One region of the Ensifer sp. YR511 genome, then DNA from elsewhere that is predicted to be linked to it. Evidence: riboswitches for the same ligand, from Rfam matches in the RefSeq annotation. Region 1 holds a riboswitch; each other region holds the start of a gene.
What was found. A riboswitch is a leader RNA that binds a small molecule or an ion and turns the genes downstream of it on or off. The one in region 1 is predicted to bind thiamine pyrophosphate.
Positions count from the first base shown of each region.

Region 1 (7,462 bases):
ACCCGGCGGGCACGTCGAAGCGGATGCCGAGCTGGCCGTGCAGGAAGGTCTGGCCGCGCACGTAGCCCTCCTGCGGGCTGTCGCCATAGAGCAGGCCGTCGATGCCGGCGAGATAATAGTCGCGACCGCGGTCGCCGCTGGTGCCTTCCGGACCGAAGGCGCGGGCGTGCCGACGCGCGAGATCGACACGCTGCGGCGCGTTCGGGTGGCTTGACAGGAAGTCGAGGCTCTGGTCGGATTCCGGATCGACCGCCGTGAAGCGGCTATAGGCGGCCATCGAATCGAGGAAGCGCGCCGCTGCATAGGGGTCGTAGCCGGCTTCGCCGAGCATGCGCACGCCGATCACGTCGGCCTGAAGTTCCTGGTTGCGCGAGAAGGCCGCGAGCCGGAGCTTGCCGCGCGCGAGCGCCTGCTTGCCGGCGATATCGGAGGAGAGGACTTCGGAGACCACGCGGCTGGCGATCACTTCGGCTTCCTCGCGCTGCTGACGCTCGATGCCGTGGTTGGCGGTGACATGCGCCATCTCGTGCGACAGCACGGCTGCGACCTCGGAGGCATCGTTGGCAAGCGCCAGCAGGCCGCGGGTGACATAGAGATAACCACCGGGCAGCGCGAAGGCGTTGATCGCCGGCGAGTTCAGGATGGTGATGCGATAGGACTGCTGCGGATTCTCGGAGACCGCCGTCAGCGCGCCGGTGATGCGCGCGACCAGGCGCTCGGTCTTGGCGTCCTTGTACTCGCCGCCGTAGCTTGCGACGATGCGCGGATGTTCGCGCGCGCCCAGCTGCGCCCGCGGATCGTTCTTCTGGACTTCCTCGACGATCTGCGGATTGGAGGAGGGCGAAACGGTCGGCTGGTAGGTCTGCTCGATCACGGATTGGCATGCGGAAAGGAGCGTGGTCGCAAGCAATGCAACCACGGCGCGTCCACGCAGCCGTCCGCCCTTCGGCGGGAACCGGTCGTGTGTGACTGTATGCCTCTCCATGCCTCAGCCCGTTCCCATCCATCGCTCCGCCCGCATCCTGCGGACAAGTGGTACGACAGCGTTGAAAGTCCTACTTTTTCAGCCCGGCAGCGTTGCTCTGCCGCGACCTCTCAGTCCTGGTCTTGCTGTATCTGATTTCAGCGCCACCTGCCTAGTTTGTCTCGGTAGAAATAGTTGCCCCGTGGTATCACGGCAACGGATGCGGGAATATTCGCGCCCTTGCCGGATATTTCGCGCGTCGCATGGCGCCGCGGTCAAATTGTGGCAATCGGCCAAGGGCGTGGAGAATCCGATCCGTCCTTCAAGTATTGCCGAGAAAGCGGTCGATCGCCGCATTGTCCCGCCGCGCCAGGAAGCGGTCGAGGGTGTCGTTTGCGATGATACGCCCCTGGTCGAGAAAAAGCACGCCGTCGGCCAGGGCCTTCACGTCTTCGGGATGGTGTGTGATCACCAGGATCGTGTTGCCTTCCTCCTCGTGCAGTTCCCGCAGGAGCGTGCGCATGCCGGCGCGCATGCCGGGATCAAGCGCTGCGAAGGGCTCGTCGAGCAGCAGCAGGGGGCGCTTTCGCACAAGCGCGCGGGCGAGGGCGACGCGCTGGCGCTCGCCGCCTGAAAGCGTCGGCGGCAGCCTTTTCCCGAAGCCTTCGAGCCCGACGCGGCGGAGCGCGTCTTCAATCTTCTCGCGGTCGGTTGCGCTCAGCCGAAGCGCCGGGTCGATGCCGAGTCCGATGTTGGTCGCGACGTCGAGATGGGCGAAGAGGTTGTTGTCCTGGAAGATCATCGAGACCGGCCGTTCCGACGGCGCCCGATCGGCAACGTTCTCGCCGAGAATGCGCACCTCGCCGCGATCGGGATCCTCGAACCCGGCAATGAGGTGGAGCAGCGTCGATTTGCCGGAGCCCGAGGCACCGGCGACAGCGACGATGCCCCCCTTGGCGATGGTGCAATCGAAGGTGAGCTTGGCCGTTTCGAAACGGACCTCGACATCGCGCAACTCTATCGCGGGAACGGGATCGATCATGCTTTGCGTCCTTCCGGCCGGCTGTCATTGGCCGTGCCGAGGATGGTGAATATCAGGCAGAGAAGCCCGAGGAAAAGGGCGAGACCGGCGGCGTCGGCGGTGCGGTAGCTGCCCATACGGCTATAGAGCAGCCACGGCAGCGTCACCATGTCTTGGCTGCCGAAGAGAGCGACGGCGCCGAGGTCGCCGAGCGACAGCGCCATGGCGAAGGAAAGGGCCATCAATAGCGGCTTGCGCAGCGCCGGAAAGTCGATCCATCGCAGACGATCAAAACCACGAATGCCAAGGCTTGCCGTCAGCCGTTCGGACCGTGCCGCATGGGTCGCCATTGCCGGCGCGAGGATGCGGTGGACGAAGGGCAGCGCCATCAGCGCGTTGATCGCAACGACGATGGCAGGTGCAAAGCGCGCGACGTCACCGAAGGGACGCAAAAGCAGAAACCATCCGGCGCCGAGCACCACCGGCGGCACCAAGAGGATCAGCGAGGTGCTGGCACCGATGGCACCGGCAAAGCCGCGGGAGAGCGACGTCGCGTGACGCGGCGCGGTGGCGGTTGCCGCCGCCCGGATCATCACGGCTGCCATGGTGACGGAGGCGAGTGCCGAGGCGAGCGCGATTGCCGCACTCGTCCGCAGCGCCCGGTGCACCGCCGGATCGCGGGCGAGCTTCAGCAGATCGGCTTCGAGTCCGGAGATGAGAACCGCGACCAGCGGCGCGCCGAGAAACAGAAAGGCAAGCGTGATCCAGGTGCCATCACTCAGGCGCGCGATCCTTGACGCGCCATCGAAACGGCGCACAGTGCGGCCACCGGTCATGCCCTCTTCCGGCTCGGTCGCCAGATGACGAAGCAGGAGCAGCAGCAGGCCGGTCATGGCGATCTGCAGGGCTGACAGCGCGATCGCGCGCGGCGGATCGAAATCGAAACGCAGCGCCTGGTAGATCGCCACTTCGATTGTGCTGGCCGCAGGCCCGCCGCCGAGCGTCAGCACGAGGGTGAAGCTGGTGGCGCAGAGCATGAAGACGAGGCCGGCGGCACCCGGCAGGAGGCCGCGCAGCACGGGCCATTCGATGAAGCGAAAGAGTGCGCGTGACGGCATGCCGAGATTGGCGGCGCTGCGCCAGTATTCGGCGGGGATGCGCTCGAGCCCGGCCAGGAACAGGCGCGCTGCAAGCGGCATGTTGAAGAAGACGTGGGCAAGCAGGATGCCGAACAGGCCGTAAATGCTGACGGGCTGCGCGAGGCCGAGCCAGCGTAGGCCGGAATTGAGGAAACCCTGCCGCCCCCAGATCTCGATCAGCCCGAGTGCGCCAACCAGAACCGGCAGTCCGAGTGGCAGCGCCATCAAGCGCAGCAGCCAGATGCGGCCGGGGAACTGCGGTCGTCGCGCTAGCGCCCGGGCGACGGGGATGGCAAAGAGCACGGACAGCAACGTCGAGAGGGTCGCCTGCAGCAGCGTGAAGCGGGTGACGCGCCAGATGTAGGCGTCGAACAGCGCATCGTCGCTCGCGCCGCCCGTCTGGCTCAGCAAGGCGACGATCGCAAGACCGACGAAAAGGACGAAGACGCCGAGGCAGGCTGCCCCGGCGACCACTGTCATACGATTTTCGCGCAGTGCGAACAATCCGGCCTCAGTTCTTGCTCATGGCGGCAAGCCATTCGTCGATCCAGGCCTTGCGGTTCTTGGCGACGTCCTCCGAGGGCAGGAGGAAGGTGTTTTCCGGCTTGACCAGCTTATTGAAGGCGTCCGGCAGCGGCTCCTTGGTCGCTGCGACCGGCATCATCCAGTTCGTCGTCGGGATGATCGACTGGAAGTCCGGACCGGTCATGAAGGCGAGGAACTGCTTTGCCAGTTCCGGCTCCTTGGCGTTCTTGGTCATGCCGGCGACTTCGATCTGGATGTAGTGCCCTTCGGAGAAGGCAGCGGCCTGATAGCGCTCGGTGTTTTCCGCGACCATGTGGTAGGCCGGCGACGTGGTGTAGGACAGCACCATCGGCGCCTCGCCCTTGGTGAAGAGGCCATAGGCTTCCGACCAGCCGGGGGTGACGGTCAGAACGCGGTCCTTCAGCTTCGTCCAGGCGGCACCCGCCTCATCGCCATAGACGGCCTTGACCCAGAGCAGGAGGCCGAGGCCCGGCGTCGACGTACGCGGATCCTCGATGACGATCTTCTGCGACGGGTCGCCTTCTACCAGCTCCTTCAGGCTCTTCGGCGGCGTCTTCAGCGTCTCGGTGTCGTAGACGACGGCGAAGTGGCCGTAGTCATAGGGCAGGAACGTGTCGTCGGAGAAGTTGCCGGGAACGGTGACGCCGGTTGCCTCGACGCCGTGCGGCGCGAAGAAGCCCGTTGCCTTGGCTTCCGCAACGAGGTTGGTGTCGAGGCCAAGCACGATGTCGGCCTTGGAAGCCTCGCCTTCGAGCTTCAGGCGGGTGAGCAGCTCGACGCCGTCGGCCACGCCGACATAGTTGACCTTGCATTCGCAGGTCTTCTCGAAGGCTTCTGCGACCTTGGCGCCCGGGCCCCATTCGGTGATAAAGCTCTCATAGGTGTACACCGTCAGCGTCTTGTCGGCGGCGGTCGCGGCGCCGGAGAAAACAAGGCTCGCGGCCGTCGCAAGGGCTAGCCGGCTAAAGAATTTAAGTTGCGATGAATTGGACATGGCGAGGACCTCTCTCCCAAAGTTCGTTGTTGCATGGGAAAAGGGCGTATCGATCCGATCGCGTCTAATCCCTCCGCCGGTATGAGCCGGATCAGGTTCCGCGGGTTGGCGTTTTGACGCCTCTCAGCCTCCGGCCGCAATGCGGTCGGGAGGCACCCCGTTAGAGCGGCAAGAGATTTACCGCTGCCTCGGTCCCATGGCAAGCGATGTTTACGGCGAAGCAAGGGGACGCCTGGCCAGCACAATGGCTCGTGTTTGCGTATGCCGCCAACTGCGCTACACAACGGCAGCGAGGAGGAAATGTCATGCCCGATATGCTTGTTCGACTTTATGCCCTGCCGGCTGAACCTCAGTCGAAGCTTGGCCTTGGCATCAGCATTCGCCGCGCCATGGCGCCGGAGCGCCGCCTGGTCGTTTCCTGGATTGAAAAGACTTTCGGTGCCGGATGGGCGGGCGAGGCGGAAGCCGCCTTTTCCTCCACCCCGACGCGCATGCACGTCGCTGTCCATGACGAAAAGATCGTCGGCTTTTCCTGCCACGACGTAACGGCACTCGGCTTCTTCGGTCCGACCGGCGTCGACGAAAGCATGCGCGGGCAGGGGATCGGTGAGGCACTGTTGCTTGCAAGCCTCACGGCCATGCGCGAGGCCGGCTATGGCTACGCGATTATCGGCGGCGTCGGGCCGGCGAAGTTCTACGAGCGGGTGGCCGGCGCCGTCGAAATTCCGGATTCGACCCCCGGCATTTATGCCGGCATGCTTTTTCCCGATCCGGTGCCCGAGGGGCATTGATGGTCTGACCAAAATATCGAGAACCGCTCGTTCGACGGTTTTCTTCGTTTTCCTTCGGCGGTCCTTTGCGCTATGGGCTTTGCCATGGCTCGATCGACCTTCACCATTCTGCTTGGCGGCGCCCTTTCGCTGACCGACCGGCTGGCTCACCAGCTGGCCGCAAGTCGCTTCATTGCGGCTGACGGCGGCATGCGCCATGCCCGATTGCTCGGCATCGTGCCGGATGTCTGGGTCGGTGATTTCGACTCGACCGAGGAAGCCCTTCTTGCGGACTACGCCTCCGTCCCGCGCGAGCCCTATCCGGCGGCGAAGGCCGCGACGGACGGGGAGATCGCGGTCGAGGCGGCGCTGTCGCGTGGAGCCGATCGCCTGATTTTCGCCGGCGCCCTCGGCGGTACCCGCAGCGATCACGCCTTCATGCACCTGCTGCATGCCGTCGCCCTTGCCGAGCGTGGCCTTTCCGTGTTGATGACCTCGGGCGAGGAAGAGGCCTATCCGCTGCTGGCCGGCTCGCTCGACCTCGACCTACCCAAGGGCTGCCTCTTCTCGGTGCTCGGGTTGACCGAGCTTACCGGTCTTTCGATCGTCAATGCGCGCTATCCGCTCGACGATTTCACCTTGCCGTTCGGCTCGTCCCGAACCGTTTCCAACGTTGCGGAGGGTCCCCTTCGCTTCACTCTCCAGAGCGGTCGCGCCATTGTGCTCGCCCGCCCCTATGATCTTTCCGGAGCCTGAGCCTTGGCGCCTCCCATTCTGAAACTCGACGACATCTTCCTCACCTTCGGCGGCGCGCCGCTGCTAGCCGGCGCCAATTTTCAAGTCGAACCGGGCGACCGCATCTGTCTGGTCGGCCGCAACGGCTCGGGCAAGTCGACGCTGATGAAGATTGCCGCGGGCCTGGCCGAGGCGCAGTCGGGCGAAATCTTCCGCCATCCCTCCGCGACCATCCGCTATCTGCACCAGGCGCCGGATTTCGACGGCTACGACACGGTGCAGACCTATGCCGAGGCAGGACTCGGCCCGAGTGACGATCCCTATCGCGTCGCCTATCTGCTGCAGCACCTGGGGTTGACCGGCGAGGAAGACCCGAAGCGCCTTTCGGGCGGTGAGGCGCGTCGCGCGGCGCTTGCCCGTGTCATGGCGCCGGAGCCGGATATCCTGCTGCTCGACGAGCCGACCAACCATCTCGATCTGCCGACGATCGAATGGCTGGAAGACGAACTGATCCGCAGCCGTTCGGCGCTCGTTCTGATCTCGCACGACCGGCGCTTCCTGGAGAAGGTCTCGACCGCGACCGTCTGGCTCGACCGTGGCCAGTCGCGGCGGCTCGACCGCGGCTTTGCCCATTTCGAGGCTTGGCGTGACGAGGTGCTGGAGGCCGAGGAGCTGGAACAGCACAAGCTCGGCAAGGCGATCGAGCGCGAGGAACATTGGCTGCGCTACGGCGTGACCGCTCGACGCAAGCGCAACATGCGCCGCCTCGGTGAGCTGCAGACCATGCGGGCGACCTATCGCGGCCACAAGGGGCCGCAGGGAACGGTACAGGCGACGGCCGCCGACGCCAAGGAATCGGGCAAGCTGGTGATCGAGGCGGAGAAGGTCACCAAGGCCTATGGCGAGCGCACCATCGTCGCGCCGTTCTCGATCCGCGTGCACCGCGGCGACCGCATCGGTCTGGTCGGCCCGAACGGCGCCGGCAAGACGACGCTCCTGAAGATCCTGACCGGACAGATCGAGCCGGATACGGGCACGGTCAAGCTCGGCACCAATCTCGAAATCGCGACGCTTGACCAGAAGCGCGAAGACCTCAATCTCGACGACACGCTGGCGCACTACCTGACGGACGGGCGCGGCGACAACCTGCTGGTCAATGGCGAGCAGCGCCACGTCACCGGCTACATGAAGGACTTCCTGTTCCAGCCAGAGCAGGCGCGCACCCCGATCCGCGAGCTTTCGGGCGGCGAGCGCGCAAGGCTGATGCTGGCGCGCATCCTCGCGCGAGCAACC
Region 1 covers NZ_FNGR01000004.1:171,318-178,779, forward strand. Annotated here, with positions in the region: gene BLU15_RS10260 (M48 family metalloprotease) at 1-985, opposite strand, end outside; gene thiQ (thiamine ABC transporter ATP-binding protein) at 1,287-2,006, opposite strand; gene thiP (thiamine/thiamine pyrophosphate ABC transporter permease ThiP) at 2,003-3,628, opposite strand; gene thiB (thiamine ABC transporter substrate binding subunit) at 3,636-4,664, opposite strand; TPP riboswitch at 4,716-4,834, opposite strand; gene BLU15_RS10280 (GNAT family N-acetyltransferase) at 4,970-5,455, shown strand; gene BLU15_RS10285 (thiamine diphosphokinase) at 5,540-6,190, shown strand; gene BLU15_RS10290 (ABC-F family ATP-binding cassette domain-containing protein) at 6,194-7,462, shown strand, end outside.

Region 2 (7,462 bases), on a different contig from region 1:
ATTGCCGACGAAGTTGGTGAGCGCGCGGCATTCCGACATGAAGCGGTCGATGCCGAGGATCAGCGCCATGCCGGCGACCGGCACCGCCGGGACGACCGAAAGCGTCGCAGCCAGCGTGATGAAACCAGCGCCGGTGATGCCGGCAGCACCCTTGGAGCTCAACATCGCGACGAGAAGCAGCAGCACCTGATCGCCGAGCGACAGCGGGATATCCATCGCCTGGGCGATGAAGAGCGCGGCCAGCGTCATGTAGATGTTGGTGCCGTCGAGGTTGAAGGAATAGCCGGTCGGGATGACCAGACCAACGACCGAGCGCTTGCAGCCGGCCTTTTCCATCTTGCTCATCAGGCCCGGAAGAGCGGCTTCCGACGAGGACGTGCCGAGCACCAGGAGCAGTTCTTCCTTGATGTAACGGATCAGCGCAACGATCGAGAAGCCATTGTAGCGGGCGACCGCGCCAAGAACGACGAACACGAAGAGGAAGGACGTGATGTAGAAGGTGCCGATCAGCATCGCCAGGTTGGCGATCGAGCCGACGCCGTATTTGCCGATGGTAAACGCCATCGCGCCGAAGGCGCCGATCGGGGCGGCCTTCATCAGGATGCCAACGAGCTTGAAGACCGGCAGCGTCAGCGCGTGCAGGAAGTCGACGACGGGCTCAGCCTTTTTGCCGACCATGGCAAGCGACAGACCGAAGAGCACGGAGATGAACAACACCTGCAGGATGTCGCCATCGGCAAAGGCGCCGACGAGCGTCGTCGGGATGATGCCCATCAGGAAGCCGGTGATCGTCTGCTCATGCGCCTTTTCGGCATAGGTGGTCACGGCCTTGACGTCGAGCGAGGCCGGATCGATGTGCATGCCGGCGCCCGGCTGGACGACATTGGCGACGATCAGGCCGATGATCAGCGCGAGCGTCGAAAACGTGAGGAAGTAGATCATCGCCTTGCCGGCGACGCGGCCGACCTTGGCAAGATCGGTCATGCCGGCGATGCCGGTCGCGACCGTCAGGAAGATGACCGGCGCGATGATCATCTTGACGAGACGGATGAAGGCGTCGCCGAGCGGCTTCAGCTCGGTGCCGAGCGACGGATAGAAATGGCCGAGCAGGATGCCGGCGGCGATCGCCACCAGAACCTGGACATAGAGATGGCGATAGAAAGGTGTCTTGCCGCGCGGTTCCGCGGATTGTTCGATAATCATGAGATCCTCCACTGGACCCAGTCCGGCGTCATGCCGGGCCTCCCGGGTCAATTTCCGATGCGCGACAGCGCGGGCTGTCATGAGGATGTCATTTGCAACGGTCGTGCCAGTTGGCCGCGGCAGGAACCAAGCCTTTGAATTGATGAGGATGTTTTGTGCAGGCGGCTCGATGCGCACAAAGAGTTGAGCGGATTTCCGCACATGCCATCTGGAAGGCTGAGCGAAAAAATGCACAATTGGGCGATGTTCAACGCCCTGTCCGCCCCCCTCAATCTGGCAGATCTCGACCAGTCGATGCGCCGCACCTGGCTGGTCTTTGCCGGCCTTGCCGTCGCGCTGCTTGTCGCCGCGCTCCTGCTTGCCGGCGAGTACGGCCGAAGCCAGGCGCTCGAAACTGTCGATGCCCAAAGCCGGATCGATGCCAATCTGAAGGCCTCGCTGCTGCGCGCCGTACTCGAACGCCAACGCTCGACGCCGCTGGTGCTGGCCGACGATGTCGAGGTGAAGGCAGCCCTTTCGACCCGCGGCACAGAGGCGCTGCAACGGCTGAACGAGAAGCTGCAGGCGCTGGCGACCAACACGGACGCCGCTGTCATCTACGTGATCGGCCCCGATGGCGTCGCCGTCGCTGCCAGCAACTGGCGCGAGCCGACGAGTTTCGTTGGCAACGACTATGCCTTCCGCGAATATTTCCGCATGGCGATGCGCGACGGCAAGGCCGAGCATTTCGCCATGGGCAACGTCAGCAAGCGGCCGGGCCTCTACATTTCGCGTCGGGTCCAGGGTCCTGACGGCCCGATCGGCGTCGTCGTCGCCAAGCTCGAATTCGACGATGTGGAAGCCGAATGGCTCGCCTCCGGCAAGCCGGTCTACGTCACCGACCGGCGCGGCATCGTGCTGATCACCAGCTTCCCCTCCTGGCGCTTCATGACGACCAGAACAATTCCACGCGACCGCGTCGCCGCCATCCGCGACAGCCTGCAATTTGGCGATGCCTCGCTGCTGCCGCTGCCCTTCCGCGACATCGAGCCGACCAGCGATGGCTCCAGCGAGTTGCGCGCACTGTTGCCGGGCGACAGCGAACGTCGGTTCCTCCGGGTCGAAACCATGGTTCCGACCACCAGCTGGCGGCTGGAGCAGCTGGCGCCGCTCGATGGCGCGATCTCGGCGGCAACCCGGGAGGCCCGGCTGATTGCCCTGGCCCTCCTCGCACCGCTGCTCGCTTTTACCGCGGTCCTCCTGCGCCGCCGCCAGACGCTGGCACTGGTGTCTGCGCGCGATCGCGCCGCGCGCGACGAGCTGGAGACCCGCGTAGCGGAGCGCACACATGACCTCAGCCTTGCCCGCGATCATCTCGAAACGGAGATCGCCGACCACCGGCGTACCGGCGAGAAGCTGCAGGCGGTGCAGCAGGAACTGGTTCAGGCGAACCGGCTGGCGATCCTTGGCCAGGTGGCGGCCGGCGTCGCCCACGAGATCAACCAGCCGGTCGCGACCATCCGCGCCTATGCCGACAACGCCCGCACCTTCCTCGAACGCGGCCAGCAGCAGACCGCGGTCGAGAACCTTGTCAGCATCGCCGAACTGACCGATCGGGTCGGCACCATCACCGACGAACTCAGAAGCTTCGCTCGCAAGGGCCGCTTCGTCGCCGAGCCGACGCCCATGCGCGACGTGATCGAGGGGGCGATGATGCTGCTGCGCAGCCGCTTTGCCGGCCGCATGGATGCGATCGTCATCGACCTCCCGGAAAATGGCCTCAGCGTCCTCGGCAGCCGCATCCGGCTCGAGCAGGTGCTGATCAACCTTTTGCAAAATGCCTTGGAAGCGCTCGGCACGCGCAGCGACGCCGAGATCCGCGTGCGCTGCGAGGACGGTCCCTCCGGGACGGTTTTGCTCGTCGTTGCCGATAACGGCCCAGGCATTCCCCTGCACATCCACGAGGATCTGTTCACGCCGTTCAACACCTCGAAGGATGAAGGGCTCGGCCTCGGCCTTGCCATCTCCAAGGAGATCGTCGCCGACTATGGCGGCGATATCACCGTCGAAACCAGCGACAGGGGCACCGTCTTCACGGTTCGCCTGAAGAGGGCCTGAGCGATGCAGCCGACCGTCTATCTCGTCGACGACGACAACCATCTGCGCAAGGCGATGACGCAGACGCTGGAACTCGCCGGCCTCGCCATTACCCCTTTTGCCAGCGCTGCCGAAGCGTTGAAGACGCTGGATGCGAATTTCGACGGCGTCGTCGTCAGCGATATCCGCATGCCGGGCATCGACGGCCTCGCCTTCTTCCGCCGCATCGAAGCTTTCGACGCGGATCTGCCAGTGATCCTGGTGACCGGCCATGGCGATATCCCGATGGCAGTGCAGGCGCTGCAGGATGGCGTCTACGACTTCATCCCCAAACCCTTTGCCGCCGACCGGCTGGTGCAGAGCGTGCATCGCGCGCTGGAAAAACGCCGGCTCGTGATGGAAAACCGCGCGCTGAAACGCGCCGCCGAGACGGCCGGCGACAGCCTGCCGCTGATCGGCCAGACGCCGGTCATGGAACGTTTGCGCCAGACGATCCGGCACATTGCCGATACCGATGTCGACGTGCTCGTCGCCGGCGAGACGGGCAGCGGCAAGGAGGTGGTGGCGACGCTGCTCCACAATTGGAGCCGACGCCGCAACGGCAACTTCGTGGCGCTGAATTGCGGGGCGCTGCCCGAAACGGTGATCGAAAGCGAACTCTTCGGCCACGAACAGGGCGCCTTCACCGGCGCCTTGAAGAAGCGCATCGGCCGGATCGAGCATGCGAGCGGCGGCACGCTGTTCCTCGACGAGATCGAGGCGATGCCACCGGCGACTCAAGTGAAGATGCTGCGCGTTCTGGAAGCGCGAGAGATCACGCCGCTCGGGACCAACCAGGTTCGTCCGGTCGATATCCGCGTCATCGCGGCTGCCAAAATCGATCTCGGCGACCCGGCGCAGCGCGGCGATTTCCGGGAAGATCTCTACTTTAGATTGAATGTCGTAACACTGTCGATCCCGCCGCTGCGCGAACGCCGAGACGATATCCCGCTGCTCTTCTCGCACTTCCTGACGCGGGCGGCCGAGCGCTTCAAGCGCGACGCGCCTGTGGTCACATCGGCCGTGCAGAAACATCTGATGACGCATGCCTGGCCGGGCAATGTGCGCGAGCTCTCGCACTTTGCCGAACGCGTGGCGCTTGGTGTCGAAGGTCCGCTGGGACAGCCGATTGCGCCCGCCGGACAGCCTGGATTTGCGCTCCCGGAACGGCTCGAACGCTACGAGGCGGAGATCCTGAAAGAGGTGTTGCGGGCTCAGCGCGGCGACGTCAAGGCGACGATCGAGGCGCTCGGCATTCCGCGCAAGACATTCTACGACAAGCTCCAGCGCCACGGCATCAACCGTGCCGATTACGCCGAGCGGGCCGCACCGGAAAAGGCCGGCCGCTAGCGTCAAACCCGAATCCGTCACCACACGCAATAGGTGCATCTTTGTCGGCAGGCGAATTCACGCTTGACGACCCGGGCCGATCGATGGCTATGATCTAGGCATTCACCAGGGGGGTCCCGCAAGGGGCTGAGATTCTGCTGGATGGCCGGCTTGCCGGCTGTGGCGCAGTGACCCGTTGAACCTGATCCAGTTCATACTGGCGTAGGGACGGTGCAGATATCGAAGCCAGGATTCCGTGCGTCCAGCATCTGGCGGAGCGTCTTTCATCCTTCCGGCATCAGAACTGGGTCTCCAATTGCAAACTTGGAGCCTCGTCATGAATATTGCCACCAAACCCGCAGCCCTCACGGTCACGCAAGGACCGCTTCCCGCCTCTCGCAAGATCCACAAGCCGGGCGTGCTTCATCCGGATATCCGCGTGCCGATGCGCGAGATTGCGCTCCACCCGACGTCGGGGGAGCAACCGGTTACGGTCTATGATTCCTCCGGCGCCTACACCGCCGACGACGCCGAGATCCGCATCGAGGACGGCCTGCCGCGGCTGCGCCGCAACTGGATCGTCGACCGCGGCGATGTGGAAACCTATGAGGGACGCGTGGTCCGCCCCGAGGACAACGGCTTTGTGAGCGGCGACAGGCTGACACCGACCTTCCCGTTTCAGCATGCGCCGCTGAAGGCCACGGGCGGCCGCGCAGTGACCCAGCTTGCCTATGCCCGCGCCGGCATCATCACGCCGGAAATGGAGTTCGTGGCGATCCGCGAAAATCTCGGCCGCGACGCGGCGCGCGCGAAGGTCCGGGACGGTGAAAGCTTCGGCGCCCACATCCCCGATCACGTGACACCCGAATTCGTGCGCCAGGAAATCGCCAGCGGCCGGGCGATCCTGCCTGCCAACATCAACCACCCGGAGTCCGAGCCGATGATCATCGGCCGGAATTTTCTGGTGAAGATCAACGCCAATATCGGCAACTCCGCCGTCACCTCGTCGATGGCGGAAGAGGTCGAAAAGATGGTCTGGGCGACGCGCTGGGGCGCTGACACCGTCATGGACCTTTCGACCGGCCGCAACATCCACAACATCCGCGAATGGATCATCCGCAACTCACCGGTTCCGATCGGCACCGTGCCGCTTTACCAGGCGCTGGAAAAGGTCAACGGCATTGCCGAGGACCTCACCTGGGAAGTCTATCGCGACACGCTGATCGAGCAGGCCGAACAGGGCGTCGACTATTTCACCATCCATGCCGGCGTCCGGCTGCACTACATCCCGCTCACCGTCGATCGCGTCACCGGCATCGTTTCGCGCGGCGGCTCGATCATGGCCAAGTGGTGTCTGCATCACCATCGCGAGAGCTTCCTTTACGAGCATTTCGAGGAAATCTGCGACATCTGCCGCGCCTATGACGTCTCCTTCTCGCTCGGCGACGGCCTGCGCCCCGGCTCGATCGCCGATGCCAACGACGCGGCACAATTCGCCGAACTCGAAACGCTCGGCGAGCTCACCAAGATCGCCTGGGCCAAGGATTGTCAGGTGATGATCGAAGGCCCCGGCCACGTGCCGATGCACAAGATCAAGGAGAACATGGACAAGCAACTCGCCGTCTGCGGCGAGGCGCCATTCTACACACTCGGACCGCTGACGACGGACATTGCGCCCGGCTACGACCACATCACGTCGGGCATCGGCGCGGCGATGATCGGCTGGTTCGGCACCGCCATGCTCTGCTACGTCACGCCGAAGGAGCATCTCGGTCTTCCCGATCGCAACGACGTCAAGGTCGGCGTCATCACCTACAAGATCGCCGCCCATGCCGCCGATCTCGCCAAGGGCCATCCGGCCGCCCAGGTGCGCGACGACGCGCTGTCGCGCGCCCGCTTCGAATTCCGCTGGGAGGACCAGTTCAACCTCTCGCTCGACCCGGAGACGGCCCGTAACTTCCACGACGAGACACTGCCGAAGGAAGCGCACAAGGTCGCGCATTTCTGCTCCATGTGCGGCCCGAAATTCTGCTCGATGCGGATCTCGCACGACATCCGCGCAGAAGCGCAGAAGGAAGGCCTGGAGGCAATGGCCGCGAAATACCGCGAGGGCGGCGACCTCTATATGCCGGTGGAAGGGGCGGCTGGCGCGGCCGAGTAGACGACAGAGACTCGTTGAAGGGGCCAGTCACGGCCCCTTCAGTTCACTCAGGACTCCGCCTCCCGCCTCGGAAGCGGAAGCGGCGACCGCCAAGGCTCTCCTCCTCCGTCATGCTCGGGCTTGAGCCGAGCATGACGGAGGGTGGGAGGCGCGCCAACGACCCCGTTCAATCGACAAACATGCAACGTCCTCTGTCCCTCTCGCGATCCCTCAGCGATGCGGGCGATCATCTGCATGTCGTGGCCGCTGCCAGAGGCCCGCACCTTGCGCTCCGTGTCGCCCGTCCCCCCAACAGCTTGTCCCCACATCGATTGAACGATATGCAAGGCGCACGCAAAAGTCGCTGTCGGCGAAATTCATTCGCGACGAGCAGCCGTACTGTACCGCGCAAAAGTCTTGCAGGACGACGCAAGAACGCCGTTTGCACAAGGAGAATGACTTGAGGACATGCCTGTTGAGACTGACGGCCTTGTCCATAGGAGCCCTTGCAGCATTCGGCGGAGATCTGCCGCGCCTCAACGGTGACCGGGGCTTTGCCGCGGGCCTTTCCTGGATTTCCGCTGCCCATGCGGACGACGCCGATGCCGGCGGCACGAATGGTGAAGGTGCCGCGGGCGGCAGCGACCAAGGTAGCGAAAACGTCGGGAGCGGCGG
Region 2 covers NZ_FNGR01000009.1:123,327-130,788, reverse strand. Annotated here, with positions in the region: gene BLU15_RS17710 (dicarboxylate/amino acid:cation symporter) at 1-1,203, opposite strand, end outside; gene BLU15_RS17705 (sensor histidine kinase) at 1,432-3,300, shown strand; gene BLU15_RS17700 (sigma-54-dependent transcriptional regulator) at 3,304-4,668, shown strand; TPP riboswitch at 4,766-4,894, shown strand; gene thiC (phosphomethylpyrimidine synthase ThiC) at 4,985-6,808, shown strand; gene BLU15_RS40640 (hypothetical protein) at 7,263-7,462, shown strand, end outside.
Region 2: another riboswitch for thiamine pyrophosphate. It lies ahead of thiC (phosphomethylpyrimidine synthase ThiC); the one in region 1 lies ahead of thiB (thiamine ABC transporter substrate binding subunit).

Region 3 (7,462 bases), on a different contig from region 1:
GGCAGACCATCGAACCAGGGCTCCCGACAGGTAACGTTGGAATTCATTCTTGCCGGCGCCACCTACCACGCAAAATTCTCCCCAAGATTTTAGAGTAACATGCCTCCTTTCGCACTTAAAGGCCGCCCGTGTTGACCTATGGGTTTCCAGTAACGGCAAGTAAATATCTGTTCCACGCCGCTTGCGAACGGAGTAATGTTTGCCCGATTGTTCGAGGGGGTCTCGCAACAGGAGGGGATGATGGGGGTCGACTGGGCTGGTCCGGTCGCCGCCGTGACACGCCGCAATGTCTTGCGGTTGTTCTCGGCAGGCGTGATGGCAAATGTGCTTTCCGGGTGTCGACACGACTGGCCACCGGCCGCGGCCTGCGAGCTTCCCTACCCGATCGTCGACGTTCACTGCCATTTCTTCAACGCGGCCGATGTGCCCGTGGAAGGGCTGGTGCGCTATGTGGCGCTGCGGGAGAAACTGCCGGAAGCAAAACTCTCCGCCGATCCGCTGCAGTCGAAGCGTCTGGAAAACGCCCTGGTGGTTTTCCTCGTGACGGCCCTTGGCGACGTCGCGCCCAAGGCCAAGGCTGAGGACGCTATTCTCAAGAAGCGGGTGCCGCGCCCCTCCGACGCCGAGTTCGAGCGGCAGAAGGACGAGCAGTTGCGCATCGCCGTCAAGCAACTGGTCGCGCTAGCCGGCGAGCAGCGCGCATCGTTGACCGCACGAAGCGGCGCCGAAACGCCGGATTATCAAGGCCTGCTGGAACAGATCGGCGGCACCCCCGGCCTGCCGCAGGGCTTGCAGCGGCGCTCCGGCAGCGTGGAGGAGACGGATGTCGATGCCCTGGCGTCGGCCGCCAAGGCCCACGAACAGATCGGCAACTACCTTTCCTTCGTGCGCCTCATGCAGGACTACCGCGAAAACCTGGCGGAAACCTATGCCCGGATCTTCGCGTCGAAATGCCGGTTTTCCATGATCACGCCGAGCATCCTCGATTTCGAGAAGTCGATCGGCGGCAGGGCATCGCCGCAGCACGACCAGATCGACGTGATGGACGAGATCCAGCAGCTGGTGATCAAGCGGCACGGCATCCACATGCACAGCTTCGTCGGCTTCGATCCGCACCGGGAGGCGCAGAAGCGTGGCTCGTCGCTGGAAAACGTCCGCTACGCGATCATGGAAAAGGGCTTCATCGGCGTGAAGATCTACCCGCCGATGGGCTTCAAGGCATGGGGCAATGCGGATCCGGCGATCGATGCGGCGCTGAAGCGGCTCTACGACTGGTGCCGCGACAACAGCGTGCCGATCATGGCGCATGCGGAAAACAGCATCGGCGCCGGCTGCGGCTATGGCAATATGGCGAGCCCCGCCTACTGGAAGAAGCTGCTCGACACCAACCGTTACAATGACTTGCGGATCAATCTGGCGCATTTCGGCGCTTTCGATGAAGTCATTCGCCCAGGCGCACCGACGGGGGTCATGGTGTCCTGCGCCCAGGACAAATTCTCCGGTCCGCCGACCTGGGAGGACATCATTGGCAAGACGATCGGCCACGGGCGCCGGCCGAACCTGTTTGCCGACCTGAGCTACCTGAGCGAGCTCGTCACCGACAACACGCCCGGGCTGCACGAAAAAATCCGCGCGCTGCTCGACAAGTGGCTGCGGGACTACGATCCCGATGCGCGCCATCTGATGTTCGGCACCGACTGGTCGATGATGGCGCTGGAGAAGGACTACAACGCCTACGTCCCGCGGATTGCCCAGCAACTGAAGGAGGCCAATGTCAGCGAGGAGGACCAGCAGAACATCTTCTGGAAGAACGCCTCCCGTTACCTCGGCCTCGACCGGCCGGGGCCGACCCGCCAGCGGCTCGCCACCTATTGTCGCAAGCGTGGCCTGGACGCCTCCTGGCTCTCGCAGCTGGAGATCGCCTGACCGCGGAGACTGCTACCCGCGGCCCGGCACGTGCCTATCGCCACGGTGCGGTTCTGGCGATCCATTCGCGCGTCCGGCCTTCCGGGTCGGCATTGCGGGTGATGTCGGTAACGACGGCGGCGATGTCGGCGCCGTGCTCGAAGACGCCGGCGATCCGCTCGACGTTGAGGCCGCCGATGGCGACCAGCGGCAGCAACCCGACACGGTTCCGCCAGGCGGCAAGGCGCGGCAGTCCCTGCGGCGCCCACTTCATAGCCTTGAGAATGGTCGGATAAACCGGTCCGAGCGCGACATAGTCGGGCTTGGCAGCAAGTGCTGTCTCCAGTTCCGTCTCGTCATGGGTGCTGAGTCCGAGCTTCAGGCCGGCGGCGCGGATTGCAGCAAGGTCGGCCTCCGCCAGGTCCTCCTGGCCGAGATGGACGAAGTCGCAGCCTTCCGCGATCGCCAGTTGCCAGTAGTCGTTGACGATGAGCTGGCAGCCCTGCTCGTCGCAAACGGCCTTGGCCGCGCGGATCTCGCGGCGGATCTCTGCTTCCGTACGATCCTTGACGCGTAGCTGCACCAGCTTGACGCCGAGCGGCACCAGCCGCTCGATCCAATCCGCGCTGTCGACGATGAGATAGAAGGGGTCAAGTTTCACGCAAACACCGCCTTTCCGATGACGGGGGTGGAAGGGACGGCAAAATCGCGCGGTTCGAGCATGCCCGCCTCGAAGGCCTGCCGGCCGGCATCGATCGCGCCCGCGAAGGCAGCGGCCATCAGTGCGGGCTTGGCGGCGCCGGCGACGGCGGTGTTGAGCAGGACGGCGTCGTAGCCGAACTCCATCACCGTCGTTGCGTGCGAGGGCCGGCCGATGCCGGCATCGACGATCAGCGGCACATCGGGAAAGTTGGCCCGCACTGCCCTGAGCGCCTGGATGTTCTGCGGCCCCATGGCGCTGCCGATCGGCGCGCACCAGGGCATCAGCACCTTGCAGCCGGCTTCCACGAGCCGTTCGGCAACCACGAGATCATCCGTGGTGTAGGGAAAGACTTCGAACCCTTCGGCCGAGAGGATGCGCGCCGCCTCGACCAGGCCGAAGACATCGGGCTGCAGCGTATCGTGGTGGCCGATCACTTCGAGTTTCAGCCAGTTGGTGCCGAAGACCTCGCGCGCCATCTTGGCCGTCAGCACCGCCTCTGACACCGAGTGGCAGCCGGCGGTGTTCGGCAGCACGTGCACGCCGAGCGCCCGGATCAGTTCGAAGAAGGCGCCGCCCTGGCGGCCTCCGGCGGTTTCGCGCCGGAGCGAGACCGTGACGATCTCAGTGCCTGACGATCGCACCGCATCTTCCAGAACGGCGGGGGAGGGGTAGCGGGCGGTGCCGAGCAGCAACCGTGAGCGCAGGTCCTGTCCATAAAGCGTCAGCATGTCTCAGCCTCCTTTCATCGGCGAGAGAATTTCGATCCGGTCCCGGTCGCTGAGCGCATGACCCGAACGGTCGGCCCGGTGCACCAGTTCGCCGTTGACGGCGGTGGCGAGCCAGTCGCCTTCGAAATCAAGGGCGGCCAGAAGCTCGGTGAGGGTGGTGACGGCGAGGTCGTGATCCTCGCCATTGACGGTCAGTCTCATGCGGCATCTCCCTTCAGGTCCTGCGCAAGCGCGAGGTCGGCTGCTTCCGCCGCCAGGGCCGGCGAAAGCAGGAAGCCATGGCGGTAAAGTCCGTTGATCGTGATGGTCTGCCCGGTGCGCAGGGCGCGCGGCAGGTTGTTGGCGAAGGCGGGGCGGACGCCGGCGCCGGTTTCGACGAGGCGCGCTTCGCCGAAGGCCGGATGCAGCGCATAGGCGGCGTTCAGCAGTTCCATGAGGGAGCGGGCGGTGATCGGTCCGCCGTCATCCGTCTCGATCATCGTCGCCCCGCACATGAAGAGGCCGCCGCCGCGCGGCACGATGTAGAGCGGGATGCGGGGATGAATGAGCCTGACCGGCCGCGACAGTTCCACGTCGCTTGTCTGCAGGTAGAGCATTTCACCGCGCACGCCCCGCAGGCCCCGCGTTTCGCCGATGCGTGCCGCGCCGGCGCAGTCGGCGACGAGATCGTGGTGGCCATCGTCGCTCGTCTCATCGAGGAAGGTGACGCCGTGATCGACAAGCTTCTGCCGCAACCGGCTCAGCGCCCGGCGCGGGTCGAGATGCGCCTCACCGGGAAAAAACAGCGCCTCGCGGAAACGTCCGGCAAGCGCCGGTTCCAGCCGTTCGATCGCGGCGGCGTCGAGCCATTCGAAGCCGGAGGTGCGTGAGGCAAAGCGCTTGAGTTCGCCCGCATCCCGTGGCGGGGCGACGACAAGCGTGCCGTTTCGGGAAACCTCGCCTGGCAGGGCGTCGTCCCACCAGTCAATGGCGCCGATGCCCTTCGTCAGCACCACCTCTTCGGCGCTTTCGCGTTCGCACCAGGGTGCCAGCATGCCGCCGGCAAACCAGGAGGCCGCGCCGGCAAAGCCTGGCTTTTGCTCGACAACCGTCACCGCGACACCGCGGGCGCTAAGTTCATGCGCCAGACAGAGCCCTGCGACGCCGGCACCTTTGACGAGGATCCGCATGGCTCAGTGTTCCCGCGAGGCGTGGGCGGGCCGTCGTGAGGGAAGCGGGATGGTGTTGGCGGTGTGCATGCCGAGGCTCCGATTGTGGAGACCCAGTTCACGAGCGAAGGAAGGGGAAGGACGCCTTGCCGTAGAATGGTCGCGTGAAGGCGACGTTTGCGGCAGCGATGTCTGCACCGTCCCTACGCCAGTATGAACTGGATCAGGTTCAACGGGTCACTGCGCCGCGCAAATCGCATAGCAGAATCTCAGCCCCTTAGCGGGACACCCCTGGTGAATGCTCCAAGCTGACCGTTCGGGGCGGTTTTTGTCAAGAGCCAGCATTCGTGTGCGATGTGATCTCATCTGCCGAAAAAATTATCTATAATTTTGCGACGAGAAAGCGGAAGCGTTGGCGGCGTGCTGAAGGGAGGAGTGTCAGGCGGGCAGAGCGGGTCGAAAAATACCGGAGAAGCCCGGGCTCGTCCTCGTTTCTCGGGTGCGTTACGCCCGATTTCGGAAATGGGAGCTGCGACCGATTGATTGGTAATTGGTGCCCCGTCTCGGCGGTTTCCAGATTCGTTCACGGTCAAAAATGCAACCATAAGGGTATGCGATAACAGAAACTCTCCATTTGGGTGCTTGCGAACTTTGCTGGTCGATAAAATTATAGATAATATCAGATTCTATCTATTTCGCATTTGCAATGACCTGGAGGACGAGCCGAAATGCTGGACGGAACCCTATCAACTGGCGCTAATTTTACCCCGGGCGACGCGGGCGAATCCCGCTGGACCCAAGCGGAAGCTGAAAAAATCTATAATATGCCGTTCAACGATTTGCTCTACCGCGCACACACGGTCCATCGTGCGCAGTTCGATCCCAACGCCATCCAGATGAGCCGGCTGCTCTCGATCAAGACCGGAGGCTGCGCCGAGGATTGCGGCTATTGCAGCCAGTCCGCCCACTATCCGACCGGGCTCAAGGCATCGAAGCTGATGGAGGTCGAGCGTGTGCTTGCCGAGGCGCGAAAGGCGCGCGACGGCGGTGCGACGCGCTATTGCATGGGGGCCGCCTGGCGCAGCCCGAAGGATCGCGACATGGAGGCGATCGTCGCCATGATCGGCGGTGTGCGGGCGCTTGGCATGGAAACCTGCATGACGCTCGGGATGCTGACGCCGGACCAGTCCGCACGGCTCGCCGAGGCCGGGCTCGACTACTACAACCACAATGTCGATACCTCCGAACGCTTCTACGGAGAGATTATCACCACCCGCAGCTTTGCCGACCGGCTGGAGACGCTCGCGAATGTCCGCGACGCCGGCATCAAGGTCTGCGCCGGTGGCATTCTCGGCATGGGCGAAACCGCCGACGATCGGATCTCCATGCTGGTGACGCTCGCCAATCTGCCGGTGCCGCCCGAAAGCGTGCCGATCAACATGCTGATCCCGATCCCGGGCTCGAAGCTGGCCGATGCAGCGCCCGTCGATCCGATCGATTTCGTCCGCACCATCGCACTTGCCCGCATCCTGATGCCGCTATCGCATGTCCGGCTTTCGGCCGGCCGGACCGACATGAGCGACGAGACGCAGGCGCTCTGTTTCATCGCCGGCGCCAATTCGATCTTTGTCGGCGAAACCCTGCTGACCGCCGACAATCCCGGCGAGGACCATGATGCGGCGCTCTTCCGACGCCTGGGGTTGAAGCCGATGGCTCCGGCGGCAAGGCAGGATGCGGCCGAATGACCCTGGGTCTGTTTGCGCGCTATGAGAAGACGCTGGAGGGCCTTGATCGCAAGGGCCGCCGGCGCGCACTTGCCCCCGCTGGCGGCCTGGATTTTACCTCGAACGACTACCTGGCGCTCGCCGCTTCGACGCGGCTGAAGGCGGCGATAACGGGTGCCATCGCGCGCGGCGTGCCGGTCGGCTCCGGCGGCTCACGGCTGTTGCGCGGCAATCACGAAGAACACGAGGCGCTTGAGGCGGAAGCGGCCACCTTCTTCGGCGCGGAACGAATGCTCTTCTTCGGCAGCGGCTATGCCGCCAATGCTGCCCTGTTTTCGACGCTGCCGCAGCGCGACGACCTCATCGTCCACGATGCCCTGATCCATGCGAGCGCCCATGAAGGCATCGCTGCGAGCAAGGCCGATTCGGTTGCGGCAGCGCACAACGATATCGACGCCTTTGCCGATGCGATCGGCCAATGGCGCCGCGCCGGCGGCACAGGGCGCCCGTGGATTGCCGTCGAAAGCCTCTATTCGATGGATGGCGATCGGGCGCCGCTCGCTGACCTCTTAGCGCTTGCCGCGCAGCATGACGGCTTTCTCGTCATCGACGAGGCGCACGCGACCGGCGTCTTCGGGCCGGAAGGTCGCGGTCTCGCCGCTGAGCTGGAGGACCGGGAGAACGTCGTCATGCTGCATACTTGCGGCAAGGCGCTCGGTGTTTCCGGCGCACTGGTCGGAGCAAGCGCCGTGCTTTGCGATTATATCGTCAACCGCGCCCGCAATTTCATCTATTCGACCGCGCCCTCGCCACTCATCGCGGCCGCGGTGCGTGAAGCGCTCGCCACCCTCGTCGACGAGCCGGAACGCCGCGCCGCATTCGACGGCCTCAGGTCCTTCGCCAACCGGGCGCTCACCGAGGTGCTCGGCATCGAAGGCAGCGGCTCGCAGATCCTGCCCATCCCGATCGGTGATAACGGTCGAGCGGTCTGCATCGCCGCCCGCATGCGGGCCGAGGGTTACGATGTCAGGGCAATCCGCCCGCCGACGGTGCCGGAAGGCACCGCGCGTCTTCGGATCGCCATCACCCTCAACGCCGACCGGGCCGCAATCGTGCAGATGCTGCAGCAGTTGAAGATCGCGATCGCGAAGGAGCGGCCATGAAAACCCGTATTGTGGTCACCGGTACCGATACCGGCATCGGCAAGACCATCTTCTCCGCGGCGCTTACCGATGCGCTCGACGGTTGCTACTG
Region 3 covers NZ_FNGR01000008.1:17,751-25,212, reverse strand. Annotated here, with positions in the region: gene BLU15_RS16115 (AAA family ATPase) at 1-69, opposite strand, end outside; gene BLU15_RS16110 (amidohydrolase family protein) at 241-1,926, shown strand; gene BLU15_RS16105 (thiamine phosphate synthase) at 1,961-2,566, opposite strand; gene BLU15_RS16100 (thiazole synthase) at 2,563-3,336, opposite strand; gene thiS (sulfur carrier protein ThiS) at 3,340-3,537, opposite strand; gene thiO (glycine oxidase ThiO) at 3,534-4,505, opposite strand; TPP riboswitch at 4,667-4,787, opposite strand; gene bioB (biotin synthase BioB) at 5,213-6,229, shown strand; gene BLU15_RS16080 (8-amino-7-oxononanoate synthase) at 6,226-7,371, shown strand; gene bioD (dethiobiotin synthase) at 7,368-7,462, shown strand, end outside.
Region 3: another riboswitch for thiamine pyrophosphate. It lies ahead of thiO (glycine oxidase ThiO); the one in region 1 lies ahead of thiB (thiamine ABC transporter substrate binding subunit).

Region 4 (7,462 bases), on a different contig from region 1:
ACACCGCACCGAGCGTCGAGACAGTCGTCGACATGGGACCGTTCGATCAGGCCGAGGGTACCGCCATCCTTCTTGTCGCCGAAGAAACCGAGACGGATTTCGCACCGCTTTTGGGGCTGCTTGCGCTTGATCCGCAAACGCGCCAGGCCCCGATCGCGCTCGTGCTCCAGGCCGAGCGGTTCCGACGGCACGCGGTCCATATCCGTCAGCTCTCGGAATTCTATCGCCTACCGCTGCGGCTCATATCCGTCGAAGGCGCCGGCGATGCATGCGACCTGGCGCAAGCGGCTGCCGAAAGGGTAAACAGCGACGCGGTCGTTCTGCTTTCCTCGTCGCTGACGCCAGCCATTACCGGGTGGTATCAGGCACTCGTTTCCGCTTACGAGGCAAAGACGGGAAGCATCATTTCGCCGACCCTAGCCTATGAGGATCACTCGATCCGCTGGGCCGGCAGCACGTCGCTCGATCGCCCCGACCATCTTCAATCGAGCCGCTACGCCGGTTATCCGGTCGGTGCCGTCAATCGCCTGAAGCTGACCCGGGTCGCAACTGCATCGCTCGATTGCTGCATCCTGCCGCGCGAGGCGCTGATGGAGGATGCAGGCCCGTCGCCGACCTATCTCGGCGCAGCACTGAAGGGGCTCGATCTTGCCCTTCGCCTGAGCGGCAAGGGCTACGAGGCCTATTGGCTTCCGTCCCTGCAGATGGTCGGATCGGACGAGGTGCCCGGAGCGGGCTCCGCCGCCACCGCCCGGTTCGTGGAGCGTGTCGACCGGACGCTCTTCCGCGCCCGCTGGATGCCCGCCTCCGAAACCGCCCAAACATTCTTCGAGGAGACTGACGCATGAGCGAAAAACTCCGCGTACTTGTGGTTTCCCATGGCCACCCGACCCATTCGCTCGGAGGTGCGGAAATTGCTTCGCATGGTCTTCACAAGGCACTGAACGGCCTGTCGGGTGTGGAATCGATCTACCTCGCCCGTGTCGGCAATCCGGTTCCGCGCCATGGTGCCTCCGCACTGATGAGCCTGCGTCTCGCCATGGACGAAGTGCTCTACCACGCCGAAGACTTCGACCATTTCTTCCTCTCCAACGGCGATACGGACGCGATCCGCCGCGACCTTTTGCGCTTCGTCGGCGACATCAAGCCGGATGTCATTCACTTCCATCATATTCTCGGCTTCGGCCTGGAAGCGCTCTATGCCGTCCGTGATGCCCTGCCCAAGGCACGCATCGTCGTGACGTTCCATGAGTATCTGCCGATCTGCCACAATCACGGGCAAATGGTGAAACGCCCCTCGGGCCAGCTTTGCAACGGCGCCTCACCGATCAGTTGCCACACGTGCTTCCCCGAAATCCCGGTGTCGCGCTTCGTTCGCCGCGAACAGTTCGTGCGCGGCATGCTCAATCTCGCCGATGCCTTCATCGCGCCGAGCGCCTTTCTCGCCAACCGCTATGTCGAATGGGGGCTCGAAGCCGCAAAGATCTTCGTGATCGAGAACGGCATCGTCATGGGCGACAAGGCTCCGGCCCGCGAATTGCCGTCGCCAACGGCCCGGCGCAACCGTTTTGCCTATTTCGGACAGATGACGCCGTTCAAGGGCGTTCACGTGCTGATCGACGCGGTATCGCGCGTGCCCGATGACATCTGGGGCGATGAATCCTCGCTGATGATCTTCGGCGGCAACCTCGAGCGCCAACCGAAAGACTATCAGGAGAAGGTGGCGAAACTCATTGAGGACGCCGGTCGTCGTGTCCGCTTCTACGGCGCCTACCAGAACCAGGACATGCCAAGGCTGATGCGCTCGGTCGACTGGGTGGTGATGCCGTCGGTCTGGTGGGAAAATTCCCCTGTCGTTATCCAGGAAGCGCTGCATCATGGCCGGCCGATCCTCTGCTCCGACATCGGCGGCATGGCCGAAAAGGTTCGCGACCGCCTGGACGGCTATCACTTCCGCACCGGCAGCGCCCAGGATCTGGCCGACCGCCTGATCGACGTCCTCGGCGCGCCGCGGGCATGGGACAATCTGCGGGCAACGCTTAGGCGACCGACGAGCCATGTCGATTGCGCGCGCGAACATGTGGCGCTCTATCGCAAGATGCTCAAGGGCGAACAACCGGCCCTGCCGAGCGCGGCAGTGGCCTGAGATAGACCCGAAGCCCACACTGCTCAGCCAGATCGCGAAGCACGACCAAGAGCGCCCTGGGAGTCGGTTACGTTCGAAGGCGCGACGCCGACCCTTTGGCGTCGCCCCACCAATGATGAAAATGATGCACCGGCCCCCGCCCCTGTCCGATGGTCAGACGATCGGCCGCCACCAACGCGGCATGCAAGTAGGCCTTGGCTGCCACAACCGCATCGTCAATCGGCATACCCTTGGCAAGCCCCGAGGCGATTGCGGCCGATAGGGTGCACCCGGTGCCATGATCATTGCTGGTTTCGATCCGCGGCCGTGACAGGTTAAGGACACCCTCCCCGCTATAGAAAATATCGATCGCGTCCTTGCCCTTGGCATGGCCGCCCTTCATCAGCACTGAACGCGCACCGAGCTTCAGGAGCATCTCCGCCTGACGCGCGACCTCGCTTTCGGTTTCGGCAATTGCGCGTCCGGTCAACAGCGCCGCCTCGGGGAGGTTCGGCGTCAGCACAAGCGCCAGCGGCAACAACTCCTCCTTGAGCGTCGCGATCGCGTCCGGCTGCATCAGATGATCGCCGGAGGTTGCCACCATCACCGGGTCGATGACAGCCAGCTGGCCATAGCGTTTAAGACCGGCGGCAATCACCCCGATCGTCTCGCGCCGCGACACCATTCCGATTTTTACCGCACCGACGGCAAGATCGGAAAACACCGCGTCGATCTGAGCCGCAACGACGGTCGGGGAGATATCTGCAACCGCAGAAACCCCACGGGTATTCTGCGCCGTGACCGCCGTGATCACGCTGGCGCCATAAACGCCCAGCGCCGAGAACGTCTTCAGATCCGCCTGAATGCCCGCCCCGCCACCGGAATCCGAACCTGCGATGGTAACGGCGATCGCAGTCATCGGACCACCCGAATGAGGTTTGAGCCTTCTATAACTGATTCAAAAACAGACACGAGCAAAGCGACCTCCCGGAAATGGACGGAGATCCGATCGGTAAGCGCAAAGACGGCTGGTGAGCAGAAGGGCCCTTGCCGTTCCTACGCCGGTATGATCCGGATCAGGTTCAAGGGTCTGGCTCACCGCCATCTCAGCACCGTGACAGTGCGCCCCTCGGCAGGAAGAATGCTAGGGGCGGATGATTGGGGATGTCAATGGCCGGAAAGCTCGAATGCGTGGTTCGATGCAATTCGCGAGAAATCCACGCTTTCACAATGACAAAAAGGCCCCTATTGCCGTGAGAGCGCAAGGAGCCTTCTGTCTGAGCGTTCGACTTCACAGACGCGCCCACATTACTTTTTTCATCCGACAACGCAAGCGGCAAGCACACGCCTGCATCTCAGGAATCAGAGAATTCCGGGGTTCATGATGGCCGGATACCCCGTGCGCTGCACGGAAGTGCGACTCGGTCCTCGTCGTCGATCGTTTGGGGGTGTGGCATTGCCCGCGAAAGGATGGAGGATTGGCGAAGAAACTAAAATGAGGTTCGGCCATATGGTGCGATCGGCAACAAGGTGCCGATCTCGCTGGTGAATTCGGGTGGCGCAACCAGCCCGCGGCCCTGAGAGAAGCTGGAAAACTCTAGCCTCCGCTGGTCCAGCAACCTGGGGCAGTTCATGAAAACCCAAGACTTTCCGAAACACCGTAGGAAACTTGAGGCTCAGGTCAATGGCGACATCATCACGTTGTTTACGTTCCGGCGCCCGGGATGTCGCCTTGAAAAATGGTACCGAAAACCTGTTTCTAGGGGCGGATATCACGCTGGCGAACAACATCTCGCGGATCACCCTACAGAACGTAGCCGGTACCCAATGGCAGTGGCTATCCAGTCTCGCGAACTAAGCGGGCTTCTGGAACTTCACGAAGAAGACGTAAGAGGTCTCGGGGGTGTCGTTGATAGTCCCGGCGGCCATTTCGTCTGGAAGGAGATAGCCGACCTCAAGCGAGCGGCGAGCGTCCATCAAGCCCTTGGTCTCGATGACGTCGAGGCCGCAATCCCTGTGACGATCGAGCAATTCCTCGAAACGATACTCGTGAGCATGCTCGGCGTGGATAAACCCAGTGTCCCCCACGCCGAGGCGGGTAACTGTGCGGTTCGGCGTATCGAGTGCGAAGATGCCACCTGGCTTCAGGATGCGCTGGACACTCTTGAAGACGTTATCGCCGGCTTCGAGCGGGATGTGCTCGATTGTCTCGCCAGACCAGACGAAATCGAAACTCTCGTCCTCATACCGCTCAAGGTCGGCCATCGAATGATAGGCATACCGTACCGTTGTTCCGTGGTGCTCCGAGACGGTCGCCTTTTCCATCGCGGCCTTGAAGCGGATATCCGGTGGCAGATCGATGATCGTAATGTCTTCGGCTCCGCGGTACCCCATCGAGAGGAGGGCGCCTTGCTCGTCGCCTGAGGCGCCGCCGAGATCGAGAACCTTGGGGACCACCGGGAGGTGGTCTTTGATCATTCTCAAGCGCTCCTGGTGAAGCGGCTTGGGGAGGATGGAAAAAGACAGGCGGTTGTTGATGTCGGCGACAGCACGCATCCCATCTTTCCGGACGAGGCGGTGCAGGTAGTTTCGCTGGAACTCAGGAGAATTGACCAGGTTCGTCATAAGCCGCTCTTTCGGCTCCTGTTGCGCCCTCTGCGCCCATTTCTCGGCGATGCCCTTTTCAGCAGGACGGCCAAGAATTGACCGGTAGGCGAGGTCGGCAAGTTCTTCAATCGTGGTGTCGGTGGACACCGGAACCGCCTCTGACGCGTTTTGCTCTACTATACCAGACATGCTTGCACCTCCGTTTGATTGCGCGATTGTGTTGCACAAGCGGCGTCGCAAGCCAACCATACAATGCTGGCTGAGGCCAGCAGAGTTGTTCTTATGCGTGCAACGAATTGCAGTTCATCACGAATAGAGAAAAACCCGCTCTCACCATGCTGTCATCTGGCTCGTCTTTCACAGAGGCTGCCTGGGCATGTCCGACGTCGAATTCTCATCGCGATCGGTGTCGTAGGGTTATTGGAATTATGGCGCCTGACTCACAAAACCGCAGCCTGAGGCGCGTTACAAGCTTGAGTAACAAACGCGACCGCCTTACAAGCGGACGTCTGTGATTTCGACGCCAAGACGAAAGGCTCCAGATCATCCTCGTGAGGTTCTGGAGCTTTCTTCAGCTCGGGTGACGGCAGCGTGCCGAAACCGCGCTCCGACTACTGTTGCGTCACTTCGGATGTCTCTGGCAACTTTGCTGTCCATTCCGCAGTATTCCGTGGCGATTTCCAGACAGCGCTGCCGCTCCAAGGCCGTCGCCTCAGCCACCATAATAGTCGGGTCGCGCTGTCCGCGCGCAAGGTGACAGGCTGAAAGGCTCCATGCTTCTTTGGCAATTTTGTCGGGAATCAAAATTAGTCTCGATTGATCGTCAACTGCGAGTAAGCGGTCTCGCTTTCCTGAAGCGTGTGAGCACATTACGCCGCGCAGTTGAATTACATCCAATCGTCAAATTCTACAGCCTGCCCCTGCGAGACAAACTGGACGAGTGCTGACAGTAGTGCCTCCGCACTGGGACGGTCTAACGAAACTTCGATCGTCGCGCCCGCCGATGAGACTAACTCGAAGCTCCCCAGAAGCGGATCCCTCGATATCAGGCTGATTTCGCTACCCTGAAATTGGGCGCTGATTGTTGACTCGCCAAGCTCCATGAATGCCCCCTGTAATGCTTCGGTTCTAAAAATCTACGCCGAGGCGTTCGCTCACATATATAAGACGACAATAATATATATAGTTTCCACCAATCGCGGAAGCCGGGCCACTGAGGAACGCTCGCCCAACCACAAGGACATCGCCATGAAATACCGCCTAACGCTGGAATGCTCCAGCCGGTAAAGATGTCGCGTATCATCGCTCGCCGGCGCCTATTTGGCATCAGTTCTCGACAGGGAGCATTATCACTTCATCGTCGGGGGATCGGGAACGTAGTCCGCGGCGACCACACGATTGCCGACACCAACCGCCGCTCGCAACAGCAGGGCAAGACCATTGACACAGATCTCGATGCGTCGCTCCGACGATTGCGTCGCCTGGCATCTCGATGACTATCGCGGTATCCTGCAGACGGCTACACCGCCTACAATCGTGTCGCGCGACAGAGCGCGGAAATGACGGCGCTGTTCTGGCGGGATGCTGGGCGCACAGTTGGCGCCGGTTTTACGAGCTGCACGCAAACGAAAGCTCCAAGTGGCAACGGCGACAATTGAAGGACGGTCGTGCTTTGGTCGATCGAGGAAAAGGTGCATGCCCAACCCCCTGATGTTCGCGTTGAAGCCCGCGAAGAGACCTCCGCTGCAGTCGTTGCCAATCTCTACAAGCTCTGGCAGGACACGCTGCCCCGCATTCCCGGAAAGTCAAAACTCACCGAGGCTATTCGCTATGCCCTTAGTCGGCGTGAAGCCTTCGAAACTTCCTCCACGACGGGTGGATTGAAATAGGCTCCAACTTCGTCGAGCGTGCCATCCGGCCACAGGCAATCGTTCGGAGAAATAACCGATTCGTCGGAGATGCCGGCGGTGGAAGAACTTGGGCGACGCTCTCCACCCTCATCCAGACCGCCAAGATGAACGAAGTCGATCCACTGGCGTGATTGTCGCAGACGCTCGAGCGCATCGCGGCCGGTTGGCCAGCGAGCGATATCGACGCATTGATGCCCTGGAATCTCAAGAAATGACTGCCTCACGTCACCGCTTACGCTGATCACACTATTTTCGGCAGCCCTTGGGCTGTCCGCTTGCCCCATATCGGCTCGATCGACGCTACAATCCAGGACAACCTGCTGAGGACCCGGCTCATGTATGAATTTGTTAAGCGAGCTGCCTGAAACGTTCCTACTTCGGGCGGGCGCTTTCGCAAGACATATACGTCCTGGTTCCGTTGGTTCTCAGCCTCCCCGAAATAAACTATCTCCCATTTATCGCCGAGCCAACGTTCGATCCAAGCACGGCGAAAGTAGACATTCCCATACCCGGCGGCACTGAGACCTTCCGGGGACTTGCCCAAATAGACCTCTTCGAAGACGAAGTCGCTGTTAACGATTCCTTCGAGAAGGGCGAGGATCCGACGTGGGGCGAACAACTCAATCGCGTTGTAATGGCAGATCGACGATTCCCCGTGAGCCGTGAACAAGAGCCAACCACCAGGCTGAATCACGCGGTGCATTTCGTTGAACCACGCTAGTGCCTCAACCTGGCCTAGGTGAGACCAGATTGAGATTGCCGTAACGCCGCGGAACTGCCCGCTCTCATATGCGAGAGGCGGGGAGATGTTCGATACCGC
Region 4 covers NZ_FNGR01000011.1:1,237-8,698, reverse strand. Annotated here, with positions in the region: gene BLU15_RS19150 (hypothetical protein) at 1-848, shown strand, start outside; gene BLU15_RS19145 (glycosyltransferase family 4 protein) at 845-2,146, shown strand; gene thiD (bifunctional hydroxymethylpyrimidine kinase/phosphomethylpyrimidine kinase) at 2,214-3,044, opposite strand; TPP riboswitch at 3,162-3,265, opposite strand; partial or broken gene BLU15_RS38985 (IS3 family transposase) at 3,584-3,706, shown strand; gene BLU15_RS19135 (class I SAM-dependent methyltransferase) at 3,980-4,921, opposite strand; partial or broken gene BLU15_RS19125 (transposase) at 6,194-6,857, shown strand; gene BLU15_RS19120 (class I SAM-dependent methyltransferase) at 6,884-7,462, opposite strand, start outside.
Region 4: another riboswitch for thiamine pyrophosphate. It lies ahead of thiD (bifunctional hydroxymethylpyrimidine kinase/phosphomethylpyrimidine kinase); the one in region 1 lies ahead of thiB (thiamine ABC transporter substrate binding subunit).